Regions from separate parts of the Bradyrhizobium sp. 137 genome, predicted to be linked through region 1. Evidence: riboswitches for the same ligand, from Rfam matches in the RefSeq annotation. Region 1 holds a riboswitch; each other region holds the start of a gene.
The links. Region 1 has a riboswitch for cobalamin ahead of IVA78_RS12735 (TonB-dependent receptor). Riboswitches for the same ligand answer to the same signal wherever they lie in the genome.
Positions count from the first base shown of each region.

Region 2: linked by a shared signal. The riboswitch ahead of IVA78_RS11310 (TonB-dependent siderophore receptor) and the one ahead of IVA78_RS12735 (TonB-dependent receptor) in region 1 are both predicted to bind cobalamin.
Region 3: linked by a shared signal. The riboswitch ahead of metE (5-methyltetrahydropteroyltriglutamate--homocysteine S-methyltransferase) and the one ahead of IVA78_RS12735 (TonB-dependent receptor) in region 1 are both predicted to bind cobalamin.

Region 1 covers NZ_JADPKU010000050.1:93,774-100,062, reverse strand. Annotated here, with positions in the region: gene cobF (precorrin-6A synthase (deacetylating)) at 1-234, shown strand, start outside; gene cobT (nicotinate-nucleotide--dimethylbenzimidazole phosphoribosyltransferase) at 245-1,297, shown strand; gene IVA78_RS12740 (histidine phosphatase family protein) at 1,304-1,876, opposite strand; cobalamin riboswitch at 1,949-2,151, shown strand; gene IVA78_RS12735 (TonB-dependent receptor) at 2,268-4,625, shown strand; gene IVA78_RS12730 (PepSY domain-containing protein) at 4,638-6,071, shown strand.
Region 2 covers NZ_JADPKU010000044.1:437,363-443,651, reverse strand. Annotated here, with positions in the region: partial or broken gene ihpA (divalent metal ion exporter subunit IhpA) at 1-530, opposite strand, end outside; gene IVA78_RS11320 (hypothetical protein) at 584-940, opposite strand; gene IVA78_RS11315 (GDCCVxC domain-containing (seleno)protein) at 1,564-1,773, opposite strand; cobalamin riboswitch at 2,121-2,316, shown strand; gene IVA78_RS11310 (TonB-dependent siderophore receptor) at 2,424-4,700, shown strand; gene IVA78_RS11305 (PepSY domain-containing protein) at 4,703-6,232, shown strand.
Region 3 covers NZ_JADPKU010000116.1:6,196-12,484, reverse strand. Annotated here, with positions in the region: gene IVA78_RS29515 (4Fe-4S binding protein) at 421-624, shown strand; gene IVA78_RS29510 (aminotransferase class V-fold PLP-dependent enzyme) at 1,005-1,400, shown strand; cobalamin riboswitch at 1,577-1,777, shown strand; gene metE (5-methyltetrahydropteroyltriglutamate--homocysteine S-methyltransferase) at 1,876-4,191, shown strand; gene IVA78_RS29500 (cytochrome-c peroxidase) at 6,086-6,289, opposite strand, start outside.

The sequences.
Region 1 (6,289 bases):
TGGCCACAAGGAGTCGATACCATCGCGGTGATGCTCGACGGCGGCACGGCGTTCGAGTCGCTCGCTCCGGAAAGTCTGCAGATCTGGTGGGGTGCCTATCTCGGCATGCCCAACCAGATCGTCATGTCCGGCGCGTTGGCCGAAGTCGGCCCGCGCATCGTCGCACTTCGGCAGGAAGCGCGCGAGCGGCATGGCTGGATCATGGACAGCTACATTCTCAAGCGCACGCGTTAAGCGAGGCTGCATGCTCCCCGAATGGGTCTACCAAGAGTGTCCCGAAATCTCCGCGATGCACCGCGAGGCAGCGATCGCGCGGCAGACGCAGTTGACAAAACCGACCGGCGCGCTCGGCCGGCTTGAGCAACTGGCGATCGAGCTTGCGGGCCTGCAAGCGACGGAATCTCCTCGCGCCGCGCGCGTGCCGATCATCGTCTTCGCCGGCGATCACGGCATCGTTGCGCAGGGTGTGTCGGCCTATCCTCAAGCTGTGACCATCGCAATGATGGCGAATTTTGCGTCCGGTGGCGCCGCGATCTCAGTGCTGGCGCGTGAGCTTGGCTCCAGCCTGGAGGTGGTCGACGCCGGCACGCTGGCGCAGGAACAGATGGCGGGCGTCGTCACCGACAAGCCGCGGAGCGGCACGCGCGATTTCAGCGAGGAAGCTGCACTTGAGCCGGCGGAACTGGCATTCGCCTTCGCGGCCGGCCAGCGCGCGGTTGCGCGCGCGGAAGTCGGCCGGCCTGATCTGGTGATCTTCGGCGAGATGGGCATTGGCAACACCACGGTCTCGGCGGCCATTGCGGCGAGTCTGCTCGGCATCAGCGCCGAGGAAATCGCGGGCAGCGGCACCGGAATCGACGCGGCCGGCCGCGCGCACAAGGCGCGGGTGATCGATGCCGCGATTGCGCGCCACGGTATTGCGGGGGCTTCGCCCGAACACATCTTGTGTGCCGTCGGCGGTCTCGAGATCGCGGCGATCTGCGGCGCTATCATCGCGGCGGCGCAACGCCGCCTTCCCGTATTGATCGACGGATTCATCGTGTCGGTCGCGGCGCTGGTGGCGGTGCAGATCAACCCATCGTGCCGGCCGTTCCTGCTGCCGTCGCATCAATCGGCGGAGCAGGGGCATCGGCTGGTGCTGCGTGCGCTGAACGTGCAGCCGCTGATCAGCCTCGATCTCCGGCTCGGTGAGGGCTCCGGCGCTGCGATCGCGTTGCCGCTGGTGCGGTCGGCTTGCGCGCTCCACAACGGGATGGCGACTTTTGCGCAAGCCAATGTGCCGGATCGCCCGGCCTGATCGGGCTCAGGCCATCCGCTGATTGACGGAGACGACGCGCCACCCAGTGGCGAGCCGGTCGATCCGGGTGAGCGACAGCGGATCGATCACGAAGCGCAAGGCGGCGTGCGGCGTCAGATCCAGCGCGATGCACAGCGCGGCGCGGATCGTGCCGGAATGCACGACGAGCGTTGCGGAGCCCGCGCCGATCCGCGAGAGCCCAAGCCGGACGCGCGCGACCTGATCCGCAAAGCTCTCGCCGCCCGGCGGACGTCCGCGCGCCGGATCGCTCCAGAATTGCGCATAGGCCTCGTCCCCGGCCGCGCCGATCTCGTCATGCCGACGGCCGGTCCATGCGCCGAAATCCTGTTCCCCGAATTCGGGGATCAGCTCGGGCGCGAGTCCCAGCGCATGCGCGGTCTCGATCGTGCGCCGCGCTGGGCTCGCATGGCTCGCCGCGCCTCTCGGCAGAGACTGCCGCAGTGCCTCTAGCTGCGCGCGATCGCGAAGATCGGCCGGGGCATCGGCGGCATGGATCGTCCCTGTGACGCCATCGACCGGCGCATGCCGTATCAGCCAGAGGAAGGTCTCGCCTTCCATGCTCGTCTCCAAGGAAGTTGGTTGCTGTGGCAATAACGCCGCAGCTTGCACATTGACTCCGTCTTGATCGTAATCCTAGATGCTGGCGACGGTTTCCCCGAGAGGGGATGAAAAGGGAATGCGGTGCGGGGAATTCGTCCCCAATGCCGCGGCTGCCCCCGCAACTGTAAGCGGTGAATCCTTCGTCAGAAGCCACTGGGTCCTCGGTCCCGGGAAGGCGACGAAGCGGTCACGACCCGCGAGCCAGGAGACCTGCCGTCAGCCGTGGTCACACGCGAAGATGTCGGTCGGGGAGTACAGACATTCGGCTTCATCGAAGGGCTGACAGGCCAAAGGTGAGACCTCGTTCGCTGTGACGTGCCACTGACGTCATACCGAGGTTTCGAAAACCGTGTCTTGTCTCCTTTTTGTACGACCGCACCGCTTCCTGCTTGCCTCCGCGGCGCTTACGTCACTGGCCGCCGTCGATGTATCTGCCGCCCGGGCGCAGCAGGTCCGCGAGTCGCTGCCGCCGGTCGAGGTGTCGCCCGCCCAATCCCGCAAGCAGGCCAAGCCGGCGGGCCGGGAGGCGCAGGGCACACGCCGTGCAACGGCGCGCAGGCCAGCGACTGCATCCGCAGCGCCCAAGCCTGTCGTGCCGGCCGCCGCGGCACCAACGCCGCTCAACAGCAATGCTGTGGCTGAAAGCGCCTCGCGGCTCGGCCTCACCGTGCGTGAAACGCCGGCGACCGCCGAAGTCATCTCGGCCGAGACGATGCGCGAGCAGAGCTATCGCACTGTCTCCGAAGTGGCGCAGGGCGCGGTCGGCGTCACCTCCGGCGACAATCCGGCTGAACCTTCAGCCTTCTCCATGCGCGGCTTCACCAACAGCCAGATCAACACGCTCTACAACGGCATCAAGATCGGTCCGCAGAACATGACCTCGCGGATCGTAGACACCGCCAATCTGGAGGCCGTTGAATTCCTGAAAGGTCCGGCCTCGCTGATTTCAGGCGAGGGCGCTGCCGGCGGCGCCATCAACTTCGTCACCAAGCAGCCGCATACAGGACCGGTCCGGAACGAGGCTGATTTCTCTTGGGATTCCCTGAACTCGTTCCGCGTCCACTATGGCTCGGGTGGCAGCACCAACGTGCAGGGCCTGGACTATCGCGTCGACATCAGCCGTTCCACCCTCAACGGCTTTGCCGACGACACCAACGTCAAGACGTTCGGCACGTCCGGCCAGCTCAATTACCGCATCTCGGACAGTCTCAAGATCTGGGGCGCAATCGAATACAGGGAGGACCGCTCCAAAGCCTATTGGGGCGCGCCGCTGGTGCCGATCGCCTTCAGCGGCTCGCACGCGACGACGGGGATCGTCTCCGGCAATTACGTCTCCAACTACAACGGAAGCAATCTCGGCGCCGTCACCATTGACGACCGCACCTTCAACACCAATTACAACGTCCTCGACAATCGCAACGCCGCCCAGGAGGTGTGGCTGCGCGGTGGCTTCGAGCTGAAGCTCGCGCCGGACCTGACGCTGAAGAGCCAGGCATATGGCTACGGTGCAGAACGGACCTGGTTCAACAACGAGATCGAGGCGTTCAATTCCACGACGAACATGGTCGATCGTGAACGCTTCTATGTCGCGCACAGCCAGCGGCTGGTGGGCAACATCACCGACCTGATCTGGGACACGAACATTGCAGGCTTCGACAACCGGCTGGTCACGACGTTGTCGTCAAGCTATCTCGACTTCGTCAGGCCGGGTGCGGCAAACTTCCCAGGCGATTCCGTTTCGCTGGTCAATCCCGACCGCGGCTTTTACGGCCCGCTCACGATCCAGCAGCAAACCGCGCGCATCGACAATGAGGCGCTGTCGTTCGAGGACCGGCTGAAGCTGACACGTACCTTCGCACTGGTCGGCGGCCTGCGCGTCGAGCATATCGGGCTCGACCGCAACTCGACCGATAAGAACGGCCTGGAGAAGGCTGGCTTTCCGTTCACGAAAGACTGGGCGCCGGTCACCGGTCGCATCGGCTACACCTGGGAGGCCGTGCCCGGCCTGACCTTCTTCAGCCAGTACGCCACCGGCGCTGATATCTCCGCCAACAACATCTTTCTGCTCGGGCCGACCCAGCCGCTCGAACTGACGACCGCGCGCACTTATGAGACCGGCGTCAAGCATCTGTTCTGGGACAACAGGGCGGAGTGGTCTTTTTCCGCCTACGACATTGTGCGCAAGAACGTCTACGCCGCGGCCGGCGGCATGCAGTTGAATATCGCCGGACGGCAGGAGTCGAAGGGCGTGGAACTCGCGGCGTCCGTGCGCCCGATCGAGCCCCTGCGTCTCTGGGGCAACATCGCCTTTGTCGATGCGCGCTATGCCGACTACAATTTTGCCGGCGGCTCATTCTCCGGCAACACGCCGCCGAACGTGCCGCGCATCGTGGCCAACGCCGGCGCTTCGTATCGCTTCTTCACGCCCTGGCCGGTGGAGCTCGGCATCACCGGCCGTCACGTCGGCGACCGTTACAACACCGATGCCAACGTGGTGACGATGAAGGCCTACACTGTGGCCGACGTCTATGCCTTCGTCGACATTCCCAAGACGGTGTTCAATGCGGTCGACCAGGCTCGCCTGACCTTCCGTGTGCGCAATATAACCGACAAGCGGTATGCGATCTGGGGCGATCCGTTCTACCCCGACCAAATCCTGCTCGGCGCGCCGCGGACCTACGAAATCTCCGCGGCGTTCAAATGGTGAGGTGTTAGACGGATGATGAGTGCGATCGTCCTGCTGCACCGCTGGCTCGGGATCGCCTTCTGCCTGCTGTTCGCGATGTGGTTCGCGACCGGGATCGTGATGCACTTCGTTCCGTTCCCGTCGTTGACGGAGGCGGAGCGATTTGCCGGACTCGTGCCGCTGGATCGCGAAGAGACGAGAATACCGGTTGCCGGCGCCGCTGCCGCGAGCGGGATCGCGGATGCCACGCGCGTTCGGCTGATCCAGCGAAGCGACGGCGCGGTTTACATCGTCTCGGGTCCATCGCGTCAGCGCGCAATCCGCGCGGCCGACGGGAACGACGCGTCGGTGAAATCCGCCGATCTCGCACTGGCTATTGCGCAGGCTCATGCGCGCCCGCGCGAGATCGATGCCTCGCATGCGAGGATTGTCGGCCGTGCGGATGTCGATCAGTGGAGCGTACCGAACGGATTCGATCGCCATCGACCCTTGTTGCGCGTGGCCCTCGGCGATGCCGCCGGGACGGAAGTCTACGTCTCGTCGCTCACCGGTGAGATCGTCCTGGATACGACGCGGCGCGAGCGAGGCTGGAATCTTGTCGGCAGTGTGCTGCACTGGATCTATCCGACCGTTCTGAGAAGCGACTGGGCGCTATGGGATCGGCTGGTGTGGTCGCTATCGCTGCTGGCTCTGATCGCGGCTGTACTTGGTACGGTGCTCGGGATTGTGCGGATCAGGATTGGCAAGAGGCAGATCTCGTCGCCTTACCGTGGCTGGCACGCCTTGCATCACTTGATCGGCTTGGCAGCGACAGTCTTCGTGCTGACCTGGATCTTCAGCGGCTGGCTCTCGATGGATCACGGCCGACTGTTCTCGCGCGGGCAGTTGACCACCACTGAGGCCGGCCTGGTGAACGCAGCGCCGGATTGGCGGGATGCTTCATCGCTCGATCGGTGGCCAATATCTGCCTTGGCTCGCGAGGTCGAATGGTTCGCCTTCAACGGCAATGTCTATCGGCGCGATCGGGTGGCGCTCGGCCGTCAGACGTTGATCAGGACAGGGGATGCGCCGCGCGATGGACCGCGGGGATTCCTTGACGTGCACGAGATTCAGGGGCTGACCGGGCGCTTTGCAGACGGCTGCGCTCCACCATCCGTCCTTCCTGACAACGACGGCTACCCCGCCCGATCCATGATGCCGGGTGCACCGGTCTACCGCTCGTTGTGCGGCGAGAACTGGTTCGACGTCGATGGCGCCGACGGCGCCGTGCTGCAAAGATTGGATCCGTCGCGGCGCGCCTACCGCTGGCTTTACGGCGCACTGCACACGCTCGACTTCCCGGTCCTGCTCTCGCATCCGCGGCTGCGCGACGTCGTGACCGTCGGGCTCTGTGCCCTCGGGCTGGTGTTCTCCATCACCGGCATTGTCATCGGCTGGCGGCGCTTGCGGTCCTCGCTGGCAGCCTGAATTAAGGCGCAAGGGCGGCTCGATACGGCAGGGATCAGCAGATCAGCGATACGCGGGCGGCGCACGATACGCCGTGCTGATCGCGGCGGCGCCTGCCAGGACGCGCGAAGTCCGATCCAAATCCCGCTGGCGAAGGTGGGGTTAGTGGCATACCATTTGCACGCCAATGGGCTCTGGTTTCACCTGCCCGTGGCCAATGATGGCCGGCATCACGGCAA
Region 2 (6,289 bases), on a different contig from region 1:
CAGGCGACGACGCGCCGGCGTCCACGCTGCGCTGGAGCAAGGGCGTCAGACGCTCGAGCGCGGCGACCTGCTCGTCCAGGATCTGGATGCGCCGCTGCAGCCCGAGCACGTTCAGGAACGCGATCGCCGTCTCGGCAAGGATCTGCAGGCGCACCGCCTTGCGTTCGATCGTGGCTCCTTCCACACCTGCCTGCCCGGCGGCGATGCGGGCCTCGCGCTTCCCGAAGAGCTCGAAGAGCTGGCTGATCTGCAGCGTCGTCTCGGCCGACTTGGTGCCGCGGTAGATACCGGATCCGAAAGAATTGTCCTGTTCGTAGGACAGTTCCGGATTGAGCCGTGCCCCCGCCTGGATGCGCTGGCCGGCGGCGATCCCGACGTCGCGCTCGGCGGCCGTCAGACGCGGACTGGTCGCGAGCGCGCGCTGCAGCGCCGCTCCGAGGTTGAGGGTCTGCGAATGCGACACCGCGCAACCAGGGACTGACCAGCAACGCCGTCGCGCACGCGAAACGCGTGACGCACTTTGGAAACATGGTGAAAACCTGACGAAAGACGGATCTAGGGCGCGATGCGCCCAGCGGTCATTTCAGGTCAGGAATTTCGGGGGCGGTGGGTCGATTCCGGGCGGCAGACCGCGCCGAACGACCTGCAGCGTGGGTACGATCTCTATCGGGCGCATCACGGCTACCGCTGCAATCACTGGGGCCGGAACGGAGACGGAGAAGCAGCCGTGACAGTGATGGTCGGCCAAAGCGCCCTTGTCGGAATGGCCGATGCCCTTGTCGGCGAAGGAGACGACAACATTGGGCGACGAATTTGTGACATCCAGATCGCACACGCCGTGAAGCACGCCGGCGATCAGGTAGGTCGCGATCACAAATATGGTCATCGCACCGCGCAGCGAGCGCGGCAGGATACGGCCAAATCTGAAGGAAAGGGTCACTCGGGGTTCCGATCGATCGGGCGATGACCAGTACCATGCACTAGGCCGGGGTGTCGATCCGCAACAGTGTTAACATCCTTATGATCCGGGAACCGGGGGCTCAAGTCACGGGAGGGAACGCTTGACGGAATAGGCGGCAGCTCTGAGCTCCAGCTGCCTCGCGCACGGCAAGGGTGCCAAATAGTCCGAGAGGCTCGCGCGAAGCGTGGATCGATGCTGCATGCTCCCTCCTGTCGTGTATCGTGTCTGCTTGATGAAGTCGGCGATGCGGTCGGCCACGTCTTCCGCGGAAGAAATGATGTTGACCCGGCCGCCGCTCGAATCGACGGCGGTCCACTCAGGTCGATCCAGCGCCCGATCGTTCTACGTCGACAATGGAAAGCAGTTGCCGCTTTGGAAGGACTTGCCTCATTTCACGTACTGGCTGATCCCGATAGCTGTCGGGGTACCGTTCATCGTTCGTTCACTTCTATGGGCCCCGTTAGCGCGAGCTCGCGGCGGAATTCCCACGTGATTAGGGCAAGAGCGACGGCGCAGCAATTGAGGTCCGGACCCCAACGCCGATCGCGTTATCCTCGCGCGAAAGCCCGTGCACTCATCGGCACACGCAGGAAATCGGCAAACTACCCGCAGCAAGCTCCCTTGCCATTCTCTTGGATCGGTGGGCAAGGCACGGTGCCATAGGAGCAGAACACGCAGCAATTGCCCGATTTAGGCTTCAGCCGGGTGCCGCATCCGCGGCAATCGTAAAAGAATTGGCAAGCGTCGGTCGGCATCGTCTCAATGGATCGATGGCCGCATGACGGGCAAATGAGAGTGGATTCGACGTGCATGCCCTCTAACGTAGCATCGCGCGAGCCAGTTTCCAACGATCATCGCCTGGTTGATCCCGGAGGGCACCTTAACGGCAACGATACGAAGGATACGTGCGGAGCTTTGAACGGCATTGGAGTTGTCACCGACGTCGAACGTAGTGTGCGTCGTGATCGCGACCTCGTCGGCCTGTGCGCAAGCAGTAGACCTCACCACGCTCACCGCTGCAACCAATTCATAAGGGATCGACGCGTGATCTGACATGCCATCTCCCGCGGTGTCGAATCCTCGACTTGGCCTGATGATCGGCGCCACGCGCTGACTTCTGCCGCAGCGAAACATCCAATTGACAGCCGTTTGCAAATAAAACTAGGGTGACAACGACGGTTCTCCTTCGGGAGATCAATAGGGAATACGGTGCGGGGATCCCCCAACGCCGTGGCTGCCCCCGCAACTGTAAGCGGTGAGCCTTCGCCAAACGCCACTGGGCCTGCGGACCTGGGAAGGCGGCGAGAGGTAACGACCCGCGAGCCAGGAGACCTGCCGTCAGTCGTGGTCACACGCGAGCACATTGGGCGGGGTGTCCTGGTGGGTGTTGGGGCTGCCTTCTTCTTGAGGCAGCGGCCAAGCTGCGTTCGCGGTGACGTGCCACGTTATCGCGAGTCTGTTGATGACCTCCCGTACAATCTTCGCGCCGCGGTATCGCCGCGCGATTCTGCGCTCAGCTGCATTCTCCTGCCTGGTTTTGTCGACCGACGGCTGGGCACAGTCCGAAAGGACGGTCCAGACGCTCGACCCCGTTGTGGTGCAGTCGCCGGCAACGTCGCCGAGGGCCCAAAGCACCCGACGCAGTTCTGCGACCGCCAGCGCCGCGCGTTTGCGCCAGCAGCGCAACATAGCTGTCAATACCGGTACACAGGTTGCCGCGCCGACTGGTCCTGTCTTCGCCGCACCGACGCTCAACCTCACCGGCGCGAGCACGGCCGGCAGCCGGCTCGGCCTGACGCGACTGCAGACGCCAGCCAGCGTGGAGGTGATCTCCGCTGAAACCATCGCCGAACGCGGCCAGCAGAACATCCTCGACGCGGTGACGCAAAACGCCACCGGCTTCACGGCGAGCCCGGCACCGGGCAATGGCGGCGTCTCGTTCAATACCCGCGGCTTCACGGGCCTTGGCTCCGTCATGACGCTGTATGACGGCACCCAGCTCTATATCGGCGCCGGGACGGTGGCCTTTCCGTTCGACACCTGGTCGACCGAGCGCATCGAGGTGCTGCGCGGCCCTGCGTCGGTGATGTACGGCGCGGGCGCGGTCGGCGGCGCCATCAACGTGGTTTCAAAACTGCCATTGTGGGTCCCTCGCAATCAGGCCGAGATGTCGCTGGACAGCAACATGACCCGGCGAATTGCGGTGGACAGTGGCGGTCCGGTCAGCAAGGACGTCGCCTATCGGATCACCGCCTCCGGCAACATGTCGGATGGCTGGGTCGATCGCGACGACACCTCGAACGTCGCGCTTCATGCCGTGATCCAGATCAAGCAGAACGACGACGTCACCTGGACACTGTCCACGGACTACGGTGACCGCAACCCGTCGCGCTACTTCGGCACGCCGCTGATCAACGGCAGGCTCGATGAATCTCTCCGCTTCAAGAATTACAACGTCAGCGACAGCCACATCCGCTACCAGGATAGCTGGAACCAGGTGAAAACTGAATGGCAGGTGGCCGATGGAATTTCGGTTCAGAACACGCTTTACTATCTGAACTCCAAGCGACATTGGAAGGACGTCGAAAGCTACGCCTATAACCCCGCCACCGGCCTGATCAACCGCAGCAGCTATATCGAGATTTTTCACGATCAGCAGCAGGTCGGCAATCGCATGGATGCGAAATTCCGCGGACATGTCCTTGGCATGGCCAATGAGTTCGTCGCAGGTTTCGACGTCAACAGCATCAATTTTACCCACACCAACAATTCACCTTACGGCGGCTCGTCGTCCGTCAACCCATTCAGTTTCGCTCCAGGCATATTCAACAGCCCGAATCCCACAGTTCCCGGCTATGGCAGCGTAACCAACCAGTACGCGCTGTTTGCCGAGAACAGGCTGTCGGTCACCGAGCAACTGTCCTTGATTGCCGGCATACGTCAGGATGAACCGACAATCGCGCGCACCGACTATGTCTCGCCCGCCAACAGCTTCGAGAAATCGTTCTCTTCGACGACCTGGCGCGCCGGCGCCGTCTATGCACCGGTCAAGGATCTCGCTTTCTATGCCCAATATGCCACCGCGGCCGACCCGGTCGGAGGGCTCGTCTCACTGTCCTCCGCAAACAAGAACTTCGACCTGGCGACCGGCAAGCAAGTCGAAATCGGTGTCAAGCAATCGTTCTGGGGCGGCCGCGGCGAATGGACCCTGGCCGGCTATGAGATCGTGAAGAACAACCTGCTGGCACGCGATCCCAACATTCCGTCGCTGACCGTCCAGGTCGGCCAGCAGTCATCGCGCGGCGTCGAAGCGTCAGTCGGTTTCCTGCTCGATCATTGCTTGCGCATAGATGCCAATACCGCCTTCCTGCGCGCGAAATACGATGACTTCGTGCAGGCGGTGGGCGGCGGAAGCGTGAACTATGCCGGCAACGTACCGGTCAATGTGCCGCAGAACGTCTCCAATATCTGGGCGACCTGGGCCTTCGCACCGAACTGGTCGGCCAACGCAGGCGTGCAGATCGTCGGCAAGACCTATGCCGACAACGCCAACACGGTGACGCGCCCGGCCTACAACATTGTCAATGCCGGCGTGCAGTGGAAGCCCGACCTCAACACCACCGTGTCGTTCCGCATCTACAATCTCTTCGACGAGATCTACACGACGTCGGGCGGCACTACTCAGTGGCTGCTCGGCATGCCACGCACGGCGCAGCTCGCGGTCAACGTGAAGTTCTGAGCGTGTCACGGACCCTCAAACGCACACTCCGGCGGTGGCTGTACATCGGCCACCGCTGGGTCGGTATCGTCACCTGCCTGTTCTTCGCCATGTGGTTCATCTCCGGCGTGGTGATGATGTACGTGGCTTTTCCCGGCCTTTCCGACAAGGAAAGGCTGGCAGCGCTCCCTGATGTCCAATGGGAGAAGGTGGCGCTGTCGCCGGACGACGTGATGAAAGCCGCAGGCGCGACGCGCTATCCGCGCGACCTCCGGCTTTCGATGCTGGCCGACGAGCCGGTGTATCGGATCACCGGCTGGGACGGCAAGCGACAGGCGATCTCTGCAGCCGATGGCCGGATCATCACCGGCGTCTCCGAACAGCAGGCGCTCGCGGTCGCACAACATCATCCCGCGAGCAGATCACCGCAACTCGAAGACATCATCGATCGCGACCAATGGAGCGTAACGGCCCGTTACGATCCGCTGCGGCCGCTTTACCTCATTGCGCTCGGCGACGATGCGGGTACCAGGCTCTATGTCTCCTCGCGCTCCGGCGAGATCGCGCTCGACACCAACCACACCGAACGGGTCTGGAACTGCCTCGGCTCGATCCCGCACTGGATCTATCCGACCGTGCTGCGCAAAGATGGGCCGCTGTGGCGGCTGGTCGTGCTCTGGATCTCCGGTATCTGCCTGATCATCGGCGTCACCGGCATCTGGATCGGGATCCTTCGCGTACGCCTGAAGCGGCGCTATGCCAGCGGCAGGATCACGCCTTATCGTGGCTGGATGGCCTGGCACCACGTCACCGGCCTGATCGCGGGTATCTTCGTGCTGACCTGGACGTTCTCCGGTTGGCTTTCGCTCAATCCCGGCGAATATTTCGCAAGCCGCAACATGACGCGCGAGGTGCTGCAACGCTATGCTGGCCATGATACGCCGACGATTGCGACGAAGCTGCCAACACCGCAATCCGCCGCCGTCGAAGTGCGCTTTGTCTGGCTTAATGGCAGCCCGATGATGATCGCCGCATCGCGTGATGGCACGCAAAGACCGCTGGATGTGACGTCGGGCCAATTCGCAACGCTTCCGCAGGATCGCCTCTGGACTGCCGCAACAAAATTGCTGCCGCAAGCGCGCGTCGTGGAACGGTCAATCCTGAGGGAATACGATGCCTATTGGTATGCCCATCATCAGGACCGCGAATTGCCGGTGCTGCGCGCCGTGTTTGATGATGACGCGAAAACATGGTTTCACATCAGCCCCGTCACGGGCGACATCGTTGGCCGCGTGGACAGCGGCCGTCGCACATATCGATGGCTGTTCAACGCGCTGCACAGTTTCGATTTTCGGTTACTGCTGATGTATCCCCCGGCCTGGGACATTGTGGTGTGGCTGCTCTCGATCCTTGGGACCATCGTCTCGGTGAGCGGTGTCGTTGTCGGCTGGCGCTATCTGAGGTACTTTCGTGTCGTCGAAGCGCCCGGCCGCTGCTGCCGCCGGTGGTTCCGCAGAGGTCAAGTGCTACGCCTGGAACGGCGCGGGCGATAGCCCCTCGGGTGGCTGAGCTTGCAACGTGCTACGGACTGGACCTGCGACCAGAGCCTC
Region 3 (6,289 bases), on a different contig from region 1:
CATGCGGCTGACTGCAATTAAAGCGGAGTTAACGTTGCAGCCGTGAGCGAGGCTTGCACAAAACCTCCAGTCAGGGTGTGTGACCGGAGGTTTGCCGAGATCCGGCGTAGACGTGCGTCGGCTCGCGGCTTTTAGTCGCGCCGCCGGTTTCGGAATCGTCGAGCGTCGCTTGGCCCCGCGCTGCCATGCCAGACAAACGACGGAAGGTCCCAGCGGTCGAGTCGCGACTGGCTCTCGGAGTAGGGCCTGAGGGCTCGCATAGCTTGAAATTGAGTGGCCCGTTGCTGTCGCAGATGTAGCATGGTCTCAGACCCGGGACAGCACCTTTGGGCAAATTGCCCATCATTGAGCGCGTCTGTCCTTGGCACGGCATTTGAAAGGGATCGCCAATGGCATCGCTCGCCTAAGGAGTCGGAAGGCATGGCTTACAAGATCGTCGCTTCGCAATGCACCGTTTGTGGGGCATGTGAGTTCGAGTGTCCCAACGCGGCGATCAGCCTCAAGCGCGACATTTACGTTATCGATGTCAAAAAGTGCACGGAGTGCGAGGGCCATTCCGACACGCCGCAATGTGCGGTGGTCTGTCCGGTGCCTGACACCTGTGTCCCGTCTAAGACAGCATAAGCAGCCCGCGTCCAGAAGGCTTCACCGCTCGATTTCGCGAACGAAGTAGTAGATGTCGCGCTTGTGGAGGCCGCCGACCGCGTGGGGCGGATCGAGGTCGATCAACATCGTTATGACCTTAAGGCGCCGATCGACTCCGAGAAGCCCTCGAAGGGCTCTGCAGGATATCTAAAGCTACGTCACTTCGAAGCCGAAGAGACGGTCTCGATGCGACGAGATCGGTCCGGAGATCCTGAAGACGTGCGAGAAGCTCGGCATCCGCTTGGCCGTGGTCACCATGCACGCGTGCATGAGCCTAGGGTCATAGCAGGATCCCCGCCGCCCCCGCTCTCGCCGCTTACTCCAGTTTCGCAAGTCAGCGTGCATCCTGAGGTCCGGAACTGTTCCTGCGATGTTGCGCAGGCCAACGTCCAGGCTGCACTACTCGCCAGCGGCGACGGAAACAACGAAGGCGCGCCAAAGTCGCTCAGCACGTAAGTGCTTGGCGCACCGAGGAGATCATCTTGACCAACGCCACGGAGGCGATCGAGCTCGCGGCTCGTCGCGGGGTCCGCCGAACACAGGCAGTCCGACCTGATCATCCGTGCGATCATGGAGCAATCCCGGCCTTGGCAATTCCTAAGGAGCCTCATGGCGCTGTGTTCAAGCGGATGTCGGCCGAGCATGATCGCAACTTCCTCACGGGCGAGTTCGAGAAGCTGCTGACGGAAAAGACCAGGCTTGTCGCGATCACGCAGATGTCGAAGCGCCCAGCGCGTTCGTTCTGCTCGCGTTAGCTCACGACTACGCCAAGAGGGTGTTGAGCGGACGCATTCATAAGCGGAGGCTTCACAGATCCACGCGTTTTTACCAGGCCGGGAGTAAGACCGTTGTGCCCTACCTGGTACAGCTGGCAATCGCTTGGGCAATATCGCGGCAACACTTAGTAGGTTGACGGATCGATCCTCGTGCGTCTAATGCCAGCCGTCGTGGTCTTCGGATTTCGTTTGATCCGGAGCTAAGAGGGAAGCCGGTGCAATGCCGGCGCTGCCCCCGCAACTGTAAGCGGCGAGCCGCTGTCCAACGAAGTCACTGAAGCCATGCGGCTTCGGGAAGGCCGGACAGCAGCGACGACCCGCGAGCCAGGAGACCTGCCTCGACAATATATCGTCCACGGGCGGGGTGTCCCGGTGTGCGCCAACAGCTGTCGCTCACGCGATATTCGCTGCATGCGTCCGCCATGGCCTTTGCCCCAATTATGGGGTCTGATCTATGTCTATTCTTGCGCTTCCCGTTGCCACATTGGGGACGTCACGCATCGGCCCACGACGCGAACTCAAGTTCGCGCTCGAGAGCTACTGGGCGGGAAACTCCAGCGAAGCCGAGCTCCTCGAGGCGGGGAGTGGACTTCGTGCCGCTAATTGGGCACGGCAGAAATCCTGCGGTGTGACGGTCATTCCTTCGAATGACTTCTCGCTCTACGACCAGGTGCTCGATACCAGCGTAATGGTCGGAGCCATTCCCGACGTCTACGGCTGGACCGAAGGTCCTGTGTCGCTCAAGACCTACTTCGCCATGGCACGTGGCGCTCAGGACGGTGATCACACTCAGCATGGGCCAGGCGTAGCCGCACAGGAAATGACGAAGTGGTTCGATACCAACTACCACTACATGGTGCCGGAATTTCACCAGGATCAGATCTTTAAGTATTCCTCTCGAAAGCCGATCGAGGAATATGAGGAGGCAAAAAGCCTCGGCTACCAAACGCGCCCCGTCCTAGTTGGCCCAGTCACTTTCCTGAAGCTCGGCAAAAGCGCAAATCCCGCATTCAATCCGCTGTCGCTGCTTGATAGGCTCCTCCCAGTCTATGTCGATGTGCTCCGCGAACTAGCCTCGTGCGGTGCTGAATGGGTTCAGCTCGACGAGCCATGCCTGGTGATGGACATCGACGAAGCGTCGCGGGCGGCTGTCCGCCGGGCCTATGCTCATTTCGCAAAGGTTGTGCCGGCCCTTAAAATCATGCTGGCCACTTATTTCGGCGCTATCGGCGACAATCTTGAAACAGCCCTTGCCTTGCCCGTTGCCGGGCTTCATGTCGATCTGGTTCGGGCACCCGACCAGTTGGACGCAATTGTCGCCACAGCCCGCAGAGATCTCGTGGTCTCGCTAGGCGTGGTTGATGGTCGCAACGTCTGGCGCTCCAATCTTGCGGCGCTGCTCGACCAACTTGCCCCTTTGGTCAAAAAGCTGGGCAGGGACCGTGTTCAGATTGCTCCTTCCTGCTCGCTGCTTCATGTTCCGATCGACATTGAGCTAGAGACCGATCTCGATCCCAATCTGAAGACGTGGCTGGCGTTCTCAGTTCAGAAGTTCAAGGAACTTTCGATATTGGGCAAAGCGCTGGCCGGCCATGCTGCCGAGGTGGCCGATGAACTTGCGCTTTCCGAGGACGCAGCCGTGACCCGCGAAACATCGCCCGAGATCCACAATGCGAATGTCGCCGGACGAATGGCCGCGATCGACGATAGCATGCGTCGCCGTCGCAGTGCGTTCACCCAGCGTGCCGACGTCCAGCGGGTCGCGTTCGCATTGCCGATGTTTCCAACGACAACCATCGGGTCCTTCCCGCAAACGGTCGACGTCCGGAATGCGCGTGCGGCTCATGCGCGGGGAGCGCTGAATGACGCGCAGTACGAGCAGCTTCTGAAAGCGGAGACAGCCCGTACCGTGCAGTGGCAGGAAGATATCGGCCTGGACGTGCTCGTACACGGTGAGTTCGAGCGCAATGACATGGTTCAATACTTTGCCGAGCAGCTGTTGGGATTCGCTTTCACCAAGCACGGCTGGGTTCAGTCTTATGGGTCGCGGTACGTTCGTCCGCCTATCCTGTTCGGAGATGTCTCCCGGCCGAAGCCGATGACCGTTGAATGGTGGCGCTTCGCGCAGTCTCTGACCAAGAAACCCGTCAAGGCTATGCTGACCGGACCGGTGACGATCCTGAACTGGTCGTTTGTCCGCGACGACATCTCGCGGAGCGAGACATGCCGTCAGATCGCTCTTGCGATCCGAGATGAGGTGATCGATCTTGAGGCGGCTGGAGCGACCATGATCCAGATCGACGAGGCTGCGTTGCGGGAGGGATTGCCGCTACGCAAATCGCAGTGGAGGAACTATCTCGATTGGGCAGTGGACAGCTTCCGCGTTTGCTCGTCCGCTGTCGCCGACGGAACTCAGATCCATACCCACATGTGCTATTCCGAGTTCAACGAAATCATCGATGCGATCGCAGCAATGGATGCTGACGTCATTTCAATCGAGACGTCCCGTTCTAAGATGGAATTGCTCGAGGCCTTCAAGAGCTACAAATATCCCAATGAGATCGGGCCCGGCGTCTATGACATTCATTCACCGCGCATTCCCGCAGCGGCGGAAATCAAGCAGCTGATTGTGTTGGCGCGGCAGCGAGTTTCCGATCGGCAGCTCTGGATCAATCCCGACTGCGGACTGAAAACTCGAAGCTGGGAGGAGGTGCGTCCCGCGCTCGTCAATATGGTGGCCGCCGCACGCGAGTTGCGGGCTGAGCCATGATGGTGCGGAGCGTTTCGCCAACGCGTTTGTGAATAAGATGCACGCGCTTTGGGGGCTTACGATGTGCTTGCGAGCTCCCAAAGTTCCCAGTGCCTGGGAATGCCGGCCGGCGCCGGCGGAGGCCGTCGCATACAGCCGGCGACAAGCTCGGTTCTCGATCCGACGGCGGACAGCATGCCGGCGATGCCCGATCAGGTCACATATTCCGAACATTATCGCCCGACGCGAAGCACAGCGCTATTTTTCATTTATCCATCGCGTGTGCGTCCCATCACAACAATCTATTTTACGGTCCTTACGGAACGTCATACGAAATTCACGCCCTGGCACTCCCTTCGGGAGAGGTAATCGAGCGTTGTTGGTTTTGGGGACCTGCCAAATGCTGCTGCGCGACGGCAAACTGCCGCTTGTGTTTCAGGGCACCCGGTTGCGCGCAGGATCCCAGCTCGATCAAGGCACTGCCGTCCCAACCGGACAGCGGGCGAGTGGTGGAAAGTCGTGAAGTTTCCGACAGGGGCGGAAGGCAAACGGCTCCAGATTTCACGCGGAGTGATATCCGTTCCTCCTTGTTTGACGGCGAATGCCCTCGCCGAAAATCGATCGCCGGTAAGTCCTCCCTACCGGCGAAAGCTGGTGCGATGCGCAAAGCAGCGTCCTTCCTGCGTGACTTTCGCCCGGCCTCCGGAGGAGGCCGGTTTTTTTGGTGCGCCAGGCATGGCGCGGACCGCCGTGACTGGCGCGATTCGGCCGGAGTGCTGTCCGTTCGATGACTTGGAGGTCAGAGTCCTTCCTGGGCATCATCAACTTCTTGATGTGCAGCAATTCAAAGAAGTTATGCTCTTTCAGAGTGTTGCGCTGGCTCCGACTGTGTAACAATGGGGTGTAACATTGCTGTTCAGGGTTGTTCGGCCGATGCGCCGGACGGGTCTCGCTTTCCTGCGGGCATTTAGCTGGCTATTCCGCTCGGTGATGATTTCGTTTTTGTGACGCCTAGCGAGAGCGCAGGCCGTTCGATTTCCCCTCCGCACCCCGGACAGAGCCCCCCGAAGCGAAGTCGCGCATGGAGTCGCCGTGGCCAATCTAGAGGGTGTTTGGCAGGCCGTCCGCGATGACGCTCCCATGCATCCGACCCACCGCCAGGCGACAGCCTTAGCAGGCGAACTCTAGCGTCTGGGCGGACAGCGAGAGCCGCGCCCGGAGTGTCGCCATGGTTCACGCGCCCGGTGTCGGCTGGACGCCGGACACTGAGAGTCACGAGGAGCAGGAAGCTCACTGGACGGCCGTAACGGAGATGTGGGAGAGGGTCGGCCAAACAATTAGAGAAGCTGCTCGGGCCCATCGTGGACCGCCTCTTGCTGACCAAGGGCATCCGCGGCGTGGACAGCGAATCGCGCGCTCTCTTGCTCACCGCCTTTTGATGGCGCTGAGGGACGCGTTCGCAAGCCGGCACCGCAACGCTGGCGGAGACTATTCGTCCGACCCCAAGGCCGGCCTTTGGCGCCCGTGGAAGCGACCACGGACACGTGCCAAGCGCTTGATGCAACGTGGGCTCGATCCGGGGTGGGCATGGCGGTCGACCTTCAACAGCCGCGGCCCATGGTGGAATGCCGGGGCCAGCCACATGAACGATGCTTATCGCACCGCCTTCTTCGTGCACCTCTCTGCTGTTCCTCATTGGACTGCACCGCCATGTCAATCGTGCTTGACGAACCGCCGTATACGGGTCCGTACGTACGGTGGTGTGGGAGGGGGAGGCCGCGAGGCTTCCTCCTACCCGATCGCTTGGTTATGAGTGACAGCACGGGATCATTCATTTTAACGTCATTGCGGGACGCCGGGTTCTTGCGCCGCATCTGTTCTCATTCGGCAAGACATGAGGCCGGTGCTGTTAATCCTACCTGTCTATTGAAGGCTTTGGCGTCGTGTTCGTACGGGTGGGTAGTATTGGATACTCGATCTTAGGTAGCCGCCCGGTAAGCGAATTCAGAAACGCCACAATGTCGTTTTCTTCCCCGTCGCTAAGCTTGGCGCCGAGCTGGATTTCACTCATCAGGGCAACAGCTTGCTTCAGGCTCCAAACCTGGCCCGAATGGAAGTA